DNA from 4 places in the Pseudoalteromonas sp. SG44-17 genome. Region 1 is predicted to be linked to each of the others. Evidence: predicted binding sites of a transcription regulator. Region 1 holds the regulator's gene; each other region holds the start of a gene.
What was found. Region 1 encodes sigma-54, which starts transcription at its own class of promoters, with help from an activator protein. Its sites were predicted from a motif close to GTTGGCACGNNNNTNGNNT; they were not measured.

Region 1 (2,173 bases):
TTATTGAACACCTTAAAAACCGTGGTATTGGCGTACTTATTACCGACCACAATGTACGAGAAACCCTTGATGTTTGTGAAAAAGCCTACATAGTTTCTCATGGGGAGTTAATTGCATCAGGTACCCCTGAGCATGTACTTGCCGACCAAACAGTCCGCGATGTTTACCTGGGCGAGCAATTTAGGCTATAAAGCCACGCTCGGCTAAGTATCTGCTAGACTTAACGATGATAACAATAAAAGGATTGTTAGAGATACATGAGGCAATCACTCCAGCTGCGCATGGGCCAGCAACTTACAATGACACCACAGCTGCAACAAGCAATTCGCTTATTGCAACTCAGTACATTGGATCTCCAGCAAGAAATTCAAGAAGCACTCGACAGCAATCCATTGTTAGAGCTAGAAGAGCATGAATATTCAGACGACACGGCTGGTAAAAACGAACAAAAACAAGACAACGATGACTTAACCGTTAGTGCATCAGCAGACGACAAGCCCAGCGAATATGAACAAGAAAGTAGCGAAGCATTAAGCAAAGAGACTTTAAGTGACGAAATGGCTATGGACGTCACCTGGGACGAATACATGAGTGCTGCGCCAAATACGTCATCCGGCCCAATGCCTGAAGATGAGTCAATTTATCAAGGTGCTTCAACTGAAACCCTGCACGAATATCTGATGTGGCAATTACAGCTCACACCTTTTAGTCCAACCGATGAAGCCATTGCCATTGCGATTGTTGAAGCTGTTGACGATTCAGGTATTTTAACCTTGAGCTGCGAAGACATCGCAGAGAGCTTAAATCAAGGTAATAACGAAGAAGAAATCGAACTCGACGAAGTGCAAGCAGTGTTAAAACGCATTCAGTTATTTGACCCTGTTGGTATTGCTGCGCGCAGCCTACAAGAATGTTTATGTATTCAATTAAATCAATTTGATCCTGCAACTCCTTGGATTAGCGAGACTAAAATGATTTTAACTGATCATATCGATTTATTAGCTAGTCGTGACTATCGCACTTTGATGAAAAAGACTAAGCTTAAAGAAGATGAGCTGAAAGAAGTAATGACACTGATCCACAGCCTTAACCCAAAGCCTGCGGATACTATAGTACGCGAAGAGTCAGAGTATGTTATACCTGATGTTTCGGTGAAAAAAATTAAAGGTCGCTGGGTGGTTGAACTTAATCCAGACAGCATGCCAAAAATTAGAGTGAACAGCCAATATGCGGCAATGTCACGCTCAGTAAAATCAAGCACTGACAGCCAATTTATACGCTCGCATTTGCAAGAAGCTAAATGGTTTATTAAAAGCCTAGAAAGTCGTAACGAGACGTTACTCAAAGTAACTAACTGCATTGTAAAACAACAGCAGGGATTCTTTGAGCATGGCCCTGAAGCAATGCGACCTATGGTACTAAACGACGTTGCTGAAATGGTTGAGATGCACGAATCAACAATCTCTCGCGTAACGACACAAAAGTACATGCATACCCCCCGTGGTATTTTTGAGTTAAAGTATTTTTTCTCAAGTCATGTAAGCACTGAGAACGGCGGCGAATGCTCTTCGACAGCTATTCGAGCATTGATCAGAAAATTGATCAGTGCAGAAAACTCAGCGAAACCATTGAGTGATAGTAAGATTGCAGATATATTGGCAGAGCAAGGTATCAAAGTAGCTAGACGGACTATTGCAAAATACCGCGAGTCGCTGGCTATTCCACCGTCAAATCAACGTAAAAGTTTGATTTAAGGCGTAAAATCACAAGAGGAAAATGCTTATGCAACTAAATTTAACTGGTCGTCACGTAGAAATTACTGATTCATTAAGAGACTATGTAAACAATAAGTTTGCCAAGCTTGAAAGGCATTTTGATCATATCAATAATGTCCATGTTATTCTTGATGTAGAAAAACTAAGCCAAAAAGCAGAGGCCACATTACATGTCAGTGGCGCTGAATTATTTGCCTCGACTGAGCACCAAGACATGTATGCAGCTATTGACGGACTAATCGATAAACTTGATCGTCAAGTAATTAAACACAAAGAGAAGCACGCTCGACACTAACACTATGAAATTAAGCTCACTTATTTGTCAGGACTGCAGTAAAGCTGCGGTCCTTTTTAATAGCAAAAAACGGATCATTGAATTTATAAGCCAATTGGCTCAT
Region 2 (2,173 bases), on a different contig from region 1:
AAGGGCTAGGACCCTAATCCCTTCCTCTTTGAACTCGGAGTTCTCTGTGGTGGATCAATCATTTAAAGATCTTTTGCACAAAGAGAAGTGAATGAGAGCAAATGAGCAGATAAAAATATATATAAATCTTTCGCGGCTGAAGCCTGCTTATATGTGGGTTAAGCATTTGTAGGAAATGGCTTCAGCCATTAATTCCCAGAAGCTAGATTTTAGGATCCTAGCGCCTAGTCACTTTTCTAGCTCTTAACACCTAGTATTTTTCAATAATCTCTGCTTTTCTAAAACAATCATTACTATGATCATTCACCATACCACAGGCCTGCATATGGGCGTACACTGTGGTTGGGCCTAAAAACTTAAACCCCCGTTTTTTTAAATCTTTTGCAAATGCAGTTGAGGCCTCAGTAATTGCAGGGTAGTCACTAAGTTTATCTAACTCATTCACTAACGGCTTACCACCTACAAACTGCCATTGATAGTTACTGAAGCTGCCAAACTCTTGCTGAATTTCAATAAAACGTTTGGCGTTATTTATAGTTGCTACAATTTTTAAACGATTACGGATAATTGTTTCATCAAGCACTAATCGTTCGATATCGTGCTCGTTCATTTGTGCGACTTTTTCCACGTCAAAATCCAAAAATGCACGACGATAGCCATCACGTTTCTTTAAAATCGTATACCAACTTAATCCTGCTTGTGCTGATTCCAGAGTAATAAACTCAAACAAGATTTGATCATCATAAACAGGCACACCCCATTCGTTGTCGTGATAGTCAACATAGTCATCTTTACTGGCATCGAGCCAAGGGCAGCGACATAAATTTGTTGAATTCATAGTGTCTCCTTGCTTTGCTTATTTTAGTTTGTCATTTTTTTGTCGCGTTATTTATACGCTAAGCAAATGAAATTAAACAATATAATTGTTGGTACAATTTGTGCATTTAGCTAGTTAGATCCTGTAAACGAGAATGCATTATGGCCTTAGCTAATGTCTTAAAACCACAATTTATCACAGCGACCCAGTATAACCCATGCTTACTGCAAGAAGAGTACATTGGTGAGTTAAGTGAATTACGCCAGCAAGCCAGTTGGTTAAGTCATTTAGTAGATACAATGCCTGCGGGTGTTGTGGTGCTTGATGGTCGCGGTTTGATCGCTAAAGCTAATCAAATTGCAACAGACATGCTGGGGGAGCCACTCGAAGGTGAAAAGTGGTTCAGTGTGATCCAGCGCTCGTTTCGGCCCCAACAAGATGATGGTCATGAAGTATCGCTCAAAGATGGTCGCTTAATTAAGTTAGAAATAACGGCATTAGCGCCAGAGCCAGGGCAATTAATCTTAATGACTGACTTAACAGAAACGCGTCGTTTACAAACACGCGTTGCACATATGCAGCGTTTAAGTGCACTGGGTAAAATGGTGGCATCTTTGGCACATCAAGTGCGAACACCACTGTCTGCTGCGATTTTGTATGCCGCTAATTTAGGTTCAAAGCGGTTACCCGAAAGCTCGCGAGGCAATTTTCATACTAAGTTAATGTCGCGTTTAAAAGATCTCGAGACCCAAGTAAACGATATGTTGTTGTTCGCTAAAAGTGGCGATCAGCAAGTTGTTGAACATGTTTCCATGCAGCAATTATTAACTGAAGTGAAAACTGGCGCTGATGCTATGGTCGCACTTAATAATAGTGAACTTCAGGTCAGTTTACCTGAGCCTGATATCGAGATAATGGGCAATAAAACTGCGCTTGCCAGTGCCATTCAAAACCTTATTCACAATAGTATTCAAGTCATTGGCAGTAATGCACTCGTTCAATTAAGTGCGCAGCGGGATGCGAGTGACCCCGAGCTAGTGTGTATTACTGTAAGTGATAATGGCCCTGGGGTCGATTTAAGCTTACTTGATAAATTATTTGAACCATTTTTTACTACGCGAAGCCAAGGCACAGGTTTAGGCTTAGCTGTGGTTAGTTCAGTCGCGAATGCACACCAAGGACGAGTTGAAGTAACGAACAATGCTCAAGGCGGAGCCTGCTTTAGTTTACTGTTACCTATTTGTACAAAGTCAACATCGGCGGAGGCAATATGAACAACACGATTTTAGTGGTTGAAGATGATGCGGGGCTTCGTGAAGCCTTGATTGATACGCTTGAAATGTCTGGAATAGATTG
Region 3 (2,173 bases), on a different contig from region 1:
TAACCGACGTTAATCCTTTTAAGCGACCACTTATACGCCATAAAAAACCACCACCTACTAGTAAAGTTAATGGGATAAGTGCTATTAACCAATTGATAAATGAGCTTTGCAAAGCTTTTAACTGTTGCTGATTTTTAGTTATTTGCAGCTCATTTTGATCTCTTAGCCACACCGTTTGACGCGCAATTAATTCACTCACAGGAATAAACAATTGCGCATCTTGTTGTCCTTCAGTAACGAGTTGAGTATGCGCTAATTGCAATACCTGTGCGAGTTGCTGCCATTGCTTAATATACTCCCCCGTAGAACTTATAAAAGTTAGTTCATCAATGCTTTGTAGTGATGATTGCCACTTATCAACAATCAATTCATCGAGTGATTCGCTTTTCAGCACCCAGTTTTGTCGCGTTGCGCGCTCTAAGCTATTGAGGTCTTGCTTAAGATTATTAAATGACTTGGTAATTTGATAATTTTCACTGACGATTTGTTGAGTTACTGCTAGCTGTTTATTCAGCGCATTTAAAAATACAATCACTACCAGTGATAATGGCAGCAGCGATAACAAAGTACTAAACAAAAACTGGCCTATTAAATTGGGTCGCCAACTAAGTAATGCACTGTACTTTTTAGCGAATGAGGCCACTATCGCCACTCCTTTAGTTAAAAGTCTGATTATGGAAGGTGTTACTTATACACTAGCTGAATCAATAAGAATAATGAATAAGGCGAACTGTGTAGCGCTATATAAAGCGACTGACGCTAAATTGAAACAACTTAACCAACTGTTTTTTTTAAAACTTAATGAATACCCGTTAAAAGTTGTTGCAAAAAAGACACACTGCTCGGTCATTTTTTCCCACTTATTATAATGCCAAAAAATTAAACCACTGATATTTATACAATAAAAAAATTGGCATCGTTCTTGTAATATCCGTATCAACGACTGTTTATAAGGAAATAATATGAAAATATTAACACCGCTGTGCTTATGCATCAGCCTACTGCTTAGCTTTAACAGCTTTGCCATTGATGTCGAGGCCACCTTCGCAGAACTTGATAAAGACAGTAATGGCACATTGAGTGAAGCAGAAGCATCTGAAGATGCGGTATTACACGAAAGTTTTGAGCAAATTGACAAAGATCAAAATGGTCAAATTTCATTTGCTGAGTTTAAACAATTTTTGCAATAAATTTCCCAAAGGAAACACTGCTATGAAACAACTTATCACCGCTTTTTCACTGATGTTTTTAGTCATTAGCGCCACTGTTTTAGCATCACAATTAAACGTTAAGTTTGCGCAATTAGATACCGACTCTGACGGACAAATTTCATTGCTTGAAGCCAAGCAAAACAACACGCTATTAAAGCAGTTTACTGATCTTGATGATAATAACGACGAGCAATTATCTGAGCAAGAGTTCGCAAAGTTTAAATTTTAAAAGGCTTTAAAGTATTTGCCATAATCCCGGAGGGAATGTGTAAACGGATTTAATGTTGGGATTTAAATTATGGCAAATGCTTTATTCTTTTTATTGGTAGGATGTAAATAATGAAAAGCATATTAATAATATTAAGTGTGTCGCTAGCCACCAGTTTTAGCGCAATGGCACTGGATGTAAAACAACGTTTTGATCATTTAGATAGCAATAAAGATGGCTATTTAACGCATAATGAGCTTGAACCACAACCACAATTGTTGAGTAACTTTCAACGCTGGGACAAAAACCAAGACAATAAAATTTCCCTATCTGAATTTAAGCGTTTTTTAACTAATAACCTAGATTAACGAGTTTCCCCAATGAAATTTTGTACACAACTGGGACTAAGTTGGTTATTTGTCAGTAGCTGTTGCAGTTTTGCAACAACTGATAATATAGCAGAACAATTCAAAAACTTAGACCGCGATAACGACGGTTTTATCACGCGTTCAGAGTCAGCAAAAGATCCTGCCCTGTGGTCTCGCTTTAAAAACTATGACAGCGATAAAGATGGTAGATTATCACTGTCTGAATTTACTCTATATGCGAATAAATGAATAGCTAATTCATCAGCATAGTTGAAATGCACAACGATAAATAATTTATTATATTTAATTTGCAGACTCAGTATTCTCTGTTACTGTTTAACTAACAAAAGCAGAAAAAGAATTCTAACAATGAAATGCTTACTCGC
Region 4 (2,173 bases), on a different contig from region 1:
CGCAGCGTTTTATCCATCAATGGTAGACGAAAGGACACACAATGAATATCAGTAAAATAGATTTAAACTTACTCGTTTATCTCGACACCTTATTACGCGAATGTAATGTTACTCGCGCCGCAAACCAGCTTAGCATTACACAGCCGGCAATGAGTAATGGTTTAAAACGTTTACGTAACCTGTTTAACGATCCGATCTTAGTACGCACCAGTGATGGTATGGTGCCCACTGAACGAGCTATTGAATTGCAGCCGGTGATCCGTGGCATCTTAATGACATTAGAAGAAACGCTTGCACCAAACCGTGAATTTGAGGCCAGCCAAAGCAAACGGGTATTTAGGATTATGGCCAGTGACTATGCTGCCAGCACCTTAGCACCTAAGCTACTGAGTAAATTACACGATGAAGCGCCGGATACCACACTCGATATTCTCACTCCAAGTGATGTTACTTTTCATGATGTAGAAAACGGTAAAGTTGATATGGCAATAAATCGTTTCGAAAACCTACCGCAGTCGTTTCATCACAAACGTATTTGGAAAGATAGCTTTTGTTGTTTAGTAAAAGCTGACAACCCGATCATTGAAAATTTTAGCCTCGATAGTTATTTAAAAGCTCGGCATATTTGGGTAAGTAAAACAGGTTTTGGTGTCGGGGTTGGTATGGATCCTAAAGACGTACAAAAACTTGGCTGGGTTGATGAAGCGCTCGCCCACTTTGGTAAACACCGAAATATTGCCACATTCACCCGTAATTACCACGTTGCAATACATCTAGCGAAAGAGAAGAACCTGATTGCGACACTCCCTTCAAAAGCCGCTAATATTTATTTAGATGATCCCGGTTTGCAAATTCTGGAGCCTCCCTTCCCTATACCACCATTTGAGTTAGATATGATTTGGAGCCCATTACTTCACAGAGATGCCAGTCATATTTGGTTACGCCAAAAAGTAGCCGAAGTTGCAGATGAATTAAAGTAACGCTCTTACAAAAGCCCTGTAAAATTTGCTTACTGGTATTTTCAAGTAAGCAAACATCAATTTAAAAGTATTAATAATCATGATGTTAAAATAATTTAAAAATGGAATGGCAATTGCTTTAAGTTACTTGAACTTTAATATTCATTTAACTTAAAGAGGTCAATATTATGAATGCCCAGCAAGGAAACGAAGTAAATCATATCACTGACATTATCCAAGTAATGAACAGCGGCATCGACTTTTATGAAAAGGCGCAGGAAAAAGTACAAGATCCAGCCATTGGTGCGCTATTTCAGCGTATGATAGACGCACGTAAAGTCAGCGTTGAAAACTTACAGCCTTACGCTATTAATCAGCAAGGTGAACGAGAAGATGGTTCGTCTTTTGCTGTTGAAGCTCGCCGAGCATATACCGCACTGATCACAAAATTTAGTGCCAACAACGACCAAATTTATGTCAAAGAGCTTGAAGAAGTGGAAGATAAAACACTTGAAGAAATTAAAGCTGCCATGAAAAAACCACAACCGCACGATTGTGAAGCCGCCCTCGCTAAAGTATTACTGACCATGCAAAGCTGTCATACGGAGATGAGCCGTATGCAGAAGCATTAACCACAATGCTTAAATGAGAGCCCAGCCACGCGCTGGGCTTTTTTATGCTCATAATTATAGTTAAATGATTTTTATAACAAAACAATGCAAATAATTAATAAAAATAGCATATTTATTTAACCACAGCATGATTTTAATCGTCTAGGCTTATTAATAGGTACCTACTATCCCGCTGTGGCGCCGCAGCATTTTATCAAAAATAACAAGGTTCCATTATGAGAAATAAACAACATGTAAACCCACAAAACGCTGACGTTGATATGACGCCGATGCTTGATATTGTATTTATACTTTTAATATTTTTTATTGTTACAACTTCATTTGTAAAACCTGTGGCAATAGAGCTGCAACGTCCTGTAGATAAACCCAGTATTGATAAACAAACTAAAAGTGCTCATTTTAGTATTGACCAAAGCAATGCGGTGTATTTTGCGGGGCGATTAATTGACTTAAACCAAGTTGCCACTAACCTTGCGATGTTTGCTGCGAAGTATAATATCGCCACAGTACAAATAGCTGCAGACGAAAACAGTACGCATCAAACTTTAATGACAGTAATGAATAATATCAAAGAGTATGATA

Region 2: the regulator sigma-54 is predicted to act here: its motif matches at 926-944, upstream of H5182_RS08650 (PAS domain-containing sensor histidine kinase).
Region 3: the regulator sigma-54 is predicted to act here: its motif matches at 910-928, upstream of H5182_RS05950 (EF-hand domain-containing protein).
Region 4: the regulator sigma-54 is predicted to act here: its motif matches at 1,081-1,099, upstream of H5182_RS11145 (PA2169 family four-helix-bundle protein).

Annotation. Positions count from the first base shown of each region.
Region 1 is NZ_JACJEV010000051.1:3,219-5,391, reverse strand. Features, by position in the region: gene lptB (LPS export ABC transporter ATP-binding protein) at 1-191, shown strand, start outside; gene H5182_RS20835 (RNA polymerase factor sigma-54) at 258-1,754, shown strand; gene hpf (ribosome hibernation promoting factor) at 1,783-2,070, shown strand; gene ptsN (PTS IIA-like nitrogen regulatory protein PtsN) at 2,075-2,173, shown strand, end outside.
Region 2 is NZ_JACJEV010000009.1:38,627-40,799, forward strand. Features, by position in the region: gene H5182_RS08645 (DNA-3-methyladenine glycosylase I) at 251-838, opposite strand; gene H5182_RS08650 (PAS domain-containing sensor histidine kinase) at 979-2,091, shown strand; gene H5182_RS08655 (sigma-54 dependent transcriptional regulator) at 2,088-2,173, shown strand, end outside.
Region 3 is NZ_JACJEV010000005.1:130,916-133,088, reverse strand. Features, by position in the region: gene H5182_RS05955 (HAMP domain-containing sensor histidine kinase) at 1-646, opposite strand, end outside; gene H5182_RS05950 (EF-hand domain-containing protein) at 963-1,190, shown strand; gene H5182_RS05945 (hypothetical protein) at 1,213-1,440, shown strand; gene H5182_RS05940 (EF-hand domain-containing protein) at 1,551-1,787, shown strand; gene H5182_RS05935 (EF-hand domain-containing protein) at 1,800-2,036, shown strand; gene H5182_RS05930 (amidohydrolase) at 2,157-2,173, shown strand, end outside.
Region 4 is NZ_JACJEV010000013.1:27,469-29,641, forward strand. Features, by position in the region: gene aceK (bifunctional isocitrate dehydrogenase kinase/phosphatase) at 1-26, shown strand, start outside; gene H5182_RS11140 (LysR family transcriptional regulator) at 42-980, shown strand; gene H5182_RS11145 (PA2169 family four-helix-bundle protein) at 1,148-1,591, shown strand; gene H5182_RS11150 (biopolymer transporter ExbD) at 1,807-2,173, shown strand, end outside.